Bradyrhizobium diazoefficiens: one gene and its partner. The protein of the gene in region 1 binds, or shares a complex with, the protein of each later gene. Links are inferred from orthologs where the notes say so. Each region holds a gene or a part of one and is shown on either strand. Other genes may lie near its edges. The genes, in order: pnp and JJB99_RS20720.

Region 1 (3,303 bases):
GTTCCCGCGCGCGCCACTGGCGCGCGTTTTTGCGCGTGGTTTCGAACGAAAGCGTTTGTCTAAAGGTTTTTGATCGAGGCTGCGTGCGCGTCGGCTGCGAGGCCAAAGTGCGATGAGAATCGCACTTTTGGATTGTTGTTTGAGCATGATCTTTTCGGAAAACCGCTTCGCACTTTTCCGGATCATGCTTGAGGGACGATTCGCAACCGGGCACGATGGGCGAAGACCGCGGTTCGGTGTTCGCATTCGTGCCGACTGACAGTCCAGCAGCAATCCGGCGGCTGGGCACAACGGGCAAGGCGCCCGTATGACCCGAAAGGATGGACGCCATCCGAAATCCAAAAACCATGGCAGGATCGCAGGTCGCTGATCATCCGCTCCGATCAGCGTCCTGCAATCTTGCGCATGGTTTTTGTTTTTCGAGCCGTTCCTTCTTTCGAGAACCCATGAAAGAAGACCTCTATGTTCAATAAGCATTCAGTCGAGATCGACTGGGGCGGACGCCCTCTCAAGCTCGAAACCGGCAAGATCGCCCGCCAGGCCGACGGCGCCGTCGTCGCCACCTATGGCGAGACCGTGGTGCTCGCCACCGTCGTCGCGGCGAAGGCGCCGCGCGAAGGCGTCGACTTCCTACCGCTGACCGTCGACTACCAGGAGAAGACCTACGCCGCGGGCCGCATTCCCGGCGGCTATTTCAAGCGCGAGGGTCGTCCGACCGAGAAGGAGACGCTGGTCTCCCGCCTGATCGACCGTCCGATCCGTCCGCTGTTCGTCGACGGCTGGCGCAACGAAACCCAGGTGATCGTCACCGTGCTCTCGCACGACATGGAAAACGATCCCGACATCGTTGCGTTGGTGGCGGCCTCGGCCGCGCTGACGCTGTCCGGCGCACCCTTCAAGGGCCCGATCGGAGCGGCACGCGTCGGCTTCGCCAATGACGAGTTCATTCTTAACCCGACGCTCGACGAGATGGTCGACACCCAGCTCGACCTCGTCGTCGCCGGCACCGCGGACGCCGTACTGATGGTGGAATCGGAAGCCAAGGAGCTCAACGAGGACATCATGCTTGGCGCCGTGATGTTCGGTCACCGCCACTTCCAGCCGGTCATCAACGCGATCATCGAGCTCGCCGAGAACGCCGCCAAGGAGCCTCGCGAAGTCACCGTAATCGACAATTCGGCGCTCGAGAAGGAAATGCTCGGTCTCGTCGAGCAGGAGCTGCGCGCCGCCTACGCCATTCCGGTCAAGCAGGATCGCTACGCCGCGGTCGGCAAGGTCAAGGAAAAGGTGATCGCACACTACTTCCCCGAAGGGCAGGAGCCGAAATACGACAAGCTGCGCATCGCCGGCGTGTTCAAGGAGCTGGAAGCCAAGATCGTTCGCTGGAACATCCTCGACACCGGCAAGCGCATCGACGGCCGCGATGCCAAGACGGTGCGCAACATCGTCGCCGAAGTCGGCGTGCTGCCCCGCGCCCACGGCTCGGCGCTGTTCACCCGCGGCGAGACCCAGGCGATGGTCGTGACCACGCTCGGCACCGGCGAAGACGAGCAGTACATCGACGCGCTGTCGGGAACGTATAAGGAAACGTTCCTGCTGCACTATAACTTCCCTCCCTACTCGGTCGGTGAGACCGGCCGCCTCGGCGGCACCAAGCGCCGCGAGATCGGCCACGGCAAGCTGGCGTGGCGCGCGATCCACCCGGTGCTGCCGCCGCATCACGAGTTCCCCTACACGATCCGCGTGGTCTCGGAGATCACCGAATCCAACGGCTCCTCGTCGATGGCTTCCGTCTGCGGCGCCTCGCTCGCGCTGATGGATGCCGGCGTGCCGTTGAAGCGGCCGACCGCGGGCATCGCCATGGGCCTGATCCTCGAAGACAAGCGCTTCGCGGTTCTGTCGGACATCCTCGGTGACGAAGATCATCTCGGCGACATGGATTTCAAGGTCGCCGGCACGGAGCAGGGCATCACCTCGCTCCAGATGGACATCAAGATCGAGGGCATTACCGAGGAGATCATGAAGGTCGCGCTCGGCCAGGCCAAGGATGGGCGTATCCACATCCTCGGCGAGATGGCCAAGGCGCTCACCAACGCCCGCGCCGAGCTCGGCGAATACGCGCCGCGCATCGAGACCTTCAAAATCCCGACCGACAAGATCCGCGAAGTGATCGGCACCGGCGGCAAGGTGATCCGCGAGATCGTCGAGAAGACCGGCGCCAAGGTCAACATCGAGGACGACGGCACCGTGAAGGTCGCCTCCAGCGACGGCGAGGCGATGAAGGCCGCGATCAAGTGGATCAAGTCGATCGCGTCCGAGCCGGAAGTCGGCCAGATCTATGACGGCACCGTCGTCAAGGTGATGGAGTTCGGTGCTTTCGTGAATTTCTTCGGCTCCAAGGACGGCCTCGTCCACATCAGCCAGCTCGCTTCGGCGCGCGTGCAGAAGACCTCCGACGTCGTCAAGGAAGGCGACAAGGTCAAGGTCAAGCTGCTCGGCTTCGACGACCGCGGCAAGACCCGCCTTTCGATGAAGGTGGTCGACCAGACCACCGGCGAGGACCTCGAGGCCAAGGACAAGGCCGCCGAGGGCGAGAAGGCCCCGCGCGAAGCAGCCGGCGAGTAATCGCACCACTGCATCAGAAACACGAAGGGCGGCCTCTCGGCCGCCCTTTTTGTTTGTGCTCGTTGTTTGTGCTCGCCCCGGGCCGAGCTGCGCTCCCTCGCCCGCTTGCGGGAGAGGGTTGGGGAGAGGGTGTTTCCACAGAGAGACTCCCAAGGAGGAAAGAGCCCTCACCCGCCGCGCTTCGCGCGTCGACCTCTCTCGCAAGCGGGAGAGGTGTCAACCTCACGCCGCGATGTCGAACCGGTCGAGGTTCATCACCTTGGTCCAGGCCTTGGCGAAGTCCTGCACGAACTTCTCCTTCGAGTCGGAGGTCGCATAGACCTCGGCGAAGGCGCGGAGCTGCGAGTGTGCGCCGAAGATCAGATCGGCGCGCGTGCCGGTCCACTTCACCGCGTCGGTCTTGCGGTCGCGGCCCTCATAACTGCCGTCAGCCACTGGGGCCCACTGCGTGCTCATGTCGAGCAGGTTGACGAAGAAGTCGTTGCTGAGCGTGCCTACCTTCGAAGTGAAGACGCCGTGCTTCGACCCGTTCGCGTTGGCGCCGAGCACGCGCAGGCCGCCAACCAGCACCGTCATCTCGGGGCCGGTGAGCTTGAGCAGCTGCGCGCGATCGACCAGGGCTTCTTCCTGCTGCAGGAACTGATGCTTCTTGCCGATGTAGTTGCGGAAGCCATCAGC
Region 2 (3,976 bases), 4.3 Mb from region 1 along the record:
CGTATGTACGGAGTGCTGACGGCCGATATTTCCGGTTGTGTCGCATTCAGCCTCCCGGTGCAGCGCCGGAACTCTCAAGGTTTGGGAATTCCAGCGTTTTCCGTTTCCCTCTAAGACCAGCGCGGTGCGCGGCAGCGAGGTGGAGCGGGCGAAGCCCCGGTGGCGGACGGTCCCGGGTTACCTCAGCGTTTCCGGGACGGTTTTGACAGCGACGCGACCATTTACCCGGTCCCTTAATCCCAAGGGAGCGGTTCGTGATCCCCAAGGCGAGCGCGCTCGCGCCATGCCTGGCCAACAGCAACTGATTGAGGGGCGGCCCCGCCGCCCAATGCTTCATACGGGCCGACGCTTGATGCGCCAGACTGTGCCGACGAATTCTGAAGGACCATTCGCGACGCTGCGGAGTGATACTCCCGCGCGCCGCCTCGGTCCTGAAGCTTCCGGTTCGGCAAGGCGCGAGAGACGGCGTTTCGGCCTTCCCCTCACCCCCGAATCAGGTGGACCGTCGCGTCACCCGGCAGCGCAATTCGCGCCCACGGTCGATCGCGCCCGCCGCCGCCAAGAGTTAAGACATGCCCAACAAGATGTTGATCGATGCCACCCACCCGGAAGAGACCCGGGTCGTCGTGGTCCGCGGCAATCGCGTCGAAGAGTTTGATTTCGAGACTGCGCAACGCAAGCAACTGCGCGGGAATATCTACCTCGCCAAGGTCACAAGGGTCGAACCCTCGCTCCAGGCCGCCTTCGTCGAATATGGCGGCAACCGCCACGGCTTCCTCGCCTTCAGCGAAATCCATCCCGACTACTACCAGATCCCGGTCGCCGACCGGCAGGCGCTGATCGAGGCCGAGGAACAGGCCCATCGTGAGGCCGAGGAGGAGAGCGAGAACCGCTCCCATGGCCGCCGCCGTTCGCGCCACCGCAATGCCCGCCGCCGCGGCCATGGCGAGCGCGTCCGCAGCGACATCGTCGAAGGCCTCGAGGCCGGCGTCGATCCCACGGCCCAGCCGGTCGAGGGCGAGGCCCTGCACCCTGAGGGGGCTTCGCACGAGAGCGAGTACCTGCACGCCGATGCCGAGCATCATGGCGAGCACGAAGCCCACGATCATCACGACCACGATCATGGCGAGCATGATCACGAGCATCATGATCACCACGACCATGATCATCGGGAGCACGGGCACGACGATCATCATGAGACCCATGATGACGACCATCATCACGATGCGCACGACCATCACGACCATGATCATGACGAGACGCCCGCGGCCGTCGGCGCCGAGCCCGTAGTCGCAACCGAGACCGTTGCCGAGCCGCAGGAAGCCCACGCTGATGAAGCCCATGCCGAGGCTCTGGCCGAAGCCGTGACCTCGGCCGCGGAGCCGGCTGATGCCGTTTACGGCGACGGCGCCGAGGCGCCGCATGCCGAGGCCGCGGAAGCAGCCGGCGAAGACGACGAGGACGAGGACGAGGACGGCGAGGAAGCCGAAGAGGAACACGTCGAATCCGTCGGGGGCGACGACGTGCTCGAGGAAGTGCCCGAGCGCACCTTCCGTCCGCGCCGCCAGTACAAGATCCAGGAAGTCATCAAGCGCCGCCAGGTGATGCTGGTCCAGGTCGTCAAGGAAGAGCGCGGCAACAAGGGCGCGGCGCTCACGACCTATCTCTCGCTGGCCGGCCGCTATGCCGTGTTGATGCCGAACACCGCGCGTGGCGGCGGCATCAGCCGCAAGATCACCAGCGCGCAGGACCGTTCGCGCCTGAAGGAAGTGGTGCAGGACCTCGACGTGCCCGAGGGCATGGGCATCATCCTGCGCACCGCCGGCGCCTCCCGCACCAAGCCCGAGATCAAGCGCGATTTCGAGTATCTGATCCGGATGTGGGAGACGGTGCGCGACCTGACGCTGAAGTCGCAGGCCCCGACCCTCGTCTACGAGGAAGGCTCGCTGATCAAGCGCTCGCTGCGCGACCTCTACAACAAGGAGATCGACGAGATTCAGGTCGCCGGCGAGTCCGGCTACCGCGAAGCGCGCGATTTCATGAAGATGCTGATGCCCGCCAATGTCAGCGCGGTGAAGCAGTATCGCGATGGCCAGCCGCTGTTCTCGCGCATGGGCGTGGAGAGCCAGTTGGACGCGATGTTCTCGCCGACCGTGCAGCTGCGCTCCGGCGGCTATATCGTGATCAATCAGACCGAGGCGCTGGTCTCGATCGACGTCAACTCGGGACGATCGACCCGCGAGCACCATATCGAAGACACCGCGCTCAAGACCAATCTGGAGGCCGCCGAAGAGGTCGCCCGCCAGCTCCGCCTGCGCGACCTCGCCGGCCTGATCGTCATCGACTTCATCGACATGGACGAGAAGCGCAACAACCGCGCGGTCGAACGCAAGCTGTCCGATTGCCTGCGGCAGGATCGCGCCCGCATCCAGGTCGGCCGCATCTCGCATTTCGGCCTCCTGGAAATGTCGCGCCAGCGCATCCGCGCCAGCGTGCTGGAGTCCTCGACCGACCCCTGCCCGCATTGCGGCGGCACCGGCCACGTCCGTTCGGTGTCGTCGGTGGCGCTGCAGCTGTTGCGCGGCCTCGAAGAGATCCTGATGAAGGGCGCGACCCACAATCTCGTGGTTCGCACCCGCACCGATGTCGCGCTCTATGTGCTGAACCACAAGCGCGGGCATCTGCGCGACCTCGAGAACAGCTTCAAGGTCACGCTGTCTGTGATCGCCGACCCCAGCGTCAGCGGACCGCAGGCCTATCTCATCGATCGTGGCGAGCAGGTGCATACGCTCGAAGCCGCCAAGGCGCTGCTCGCGGCGCAGGCGGCAGCGAGTCCGCCGCCGCTGGCCGAAGAGGCCTATGACGACGAGGAATTCGATCCGGAACTGGAATCCGAGGTCGAGACCGAGGAGACCGAAGGTCTCACCGAAGAGCAGGCTGCCGGCGAGGCCGGCCCCGAGCAGGACGGCCAGCGCCGCAAGCGTCGCCGTCGCCGCCGCGGCCGCGGTGGCCAGCGCGACGGCGAGCTGCGCGAGGACAGCCCACCCACCCTTCCCGAGGCGGTCGTGGCCGCCGGCGAAGGCGAGGAGGACGATGCCGATACCGAGCAGGACGGCGAGGAAGGCGAGGAGCAGGCCGCCCGTGGCGAGCAGCAGGGCGGCGGCGAGCGCCGGCGCCGGCGCGGTCGCCGCGGCGGACGCCGTCGGCGTGGCGGTGGCGAGGAAGGCCTCGCTGGCTCCATCGGCGACGAGCTCGCGGCCAATGCCCCGCCGGAAGCGAGCGACGCAGTCGCCGACTTCGACAGCTTCGGCAGCGAAGCTGCGCCCTCGATCGCACAGGCCGAGCACGTCGTGGAGCCGCAGGCTGCACAGCCTGAGGCGCAAGCGGAAACGCCGGCTGCGGCCCAGCCGGAGCCCGCGCCCAGCGCCGCAGCCGAGGAGCCTGCGGACGACAAGGCGGCGCGCCGCCGCTCCACGGTCCGGGAAAAGGTGAGCTTCCTGCTCAACAGCGAGAGCGAGCCGGCAGCGCCGGTTACGGAGGCGAGCGAGCCGGTTCCTCCGCCTGCGCCTGAGCCTGCGCCGGAAGCAGCAAATGAAACGCCGGCCGCACCGCGTCGTGCCGGCTGGTGGTCGCGGCGCTTCGGCGGCGGCGGCGAGTAAGAGAGACAATCGCGTTGAAACCGCCCGGCCAAACCGGGCGGTTTTGATTTGGCGAGGGCATTCGAATGCAAAGCGCGATCGTTCTCGGCGGCGGCATGATTGGCGTCAGCGCGGCGCTGCACCTGCGGCAGCGCGGCTGGTCGGTCACGCTCGTTGACCGCAGGGAGCCGGGCCGCGAGACCAGCTACGGCAATGCCGGGATGATCCAGGCCGAAGCGGTGCGCCCCTATCCGATGCCGCGCGATCTCTTTTCGCTGCTCAAGATCGCGACCGGCCGCACCAACGACGTCCGCTACAGCCCGTCGTCGCTTCATCTC

The links.
Region 2: the proteins of pnp (region 1) and JJB99_RS20720 are in contact, whole or in part, in a cryo-EM structure (PDB 9QH0), measured with the Escherichia coli proteins. The link is inferred for Bradyrhizobium diazoefficiens from one-to-one orthologs.

Annotation. Positions count from the first base shown.
Region 1 is NZ_CP067100.1:52,195-55,497, forward strand. Bases 52-3,043 are described here. They hold pnp (polyribonucleotide nucleotidyltransferase), read left to right. Parts: upstream 52-462; coding sequence 463-2,625; downstream 2,626-3,043. Other genes in these bases: katG (catalase/peroxidase HPI), read right to left, coding at 2,848-3,043. Outside these bases: more of katG, read right to left, coding at 3,044-3,303. UniProt on the Escherichia coli protein: Involved in mRNA degradation. Catalyzes the phosphorolysis of single-stranded polyribonucleotides processively in the 3'- to 5'-direction. Also involved, along with RNase II, in tRNA processing.
Region 2 is NZ_CP067100.1:4,361,859-4,365,834, forward strand. What follows is about bases 195-3,859. They hold JJB99_RS20720 (Rne/Rng family ribonuclease), read left to right. Parts: upstream 195-572; coding sequence 573-3,659; downstream 3,660-3,859. Other genes in these bases: JJB99_RS20725 (NAD(P)/FAD-dependent oxidoreductase), read left to right, coding at 3,725-3,859. Outside these bases: more of JJB99_RS20725, read left to right, coding at 3,860-3,976. UniProt on the Escherichia coli protein: Endoribonuclease that plays a central role in RNA processing and decay. Required for the maturation of 5S and 16S rRNAs and the majority of tRNAs. Also involved in the degradation of most mRNAs.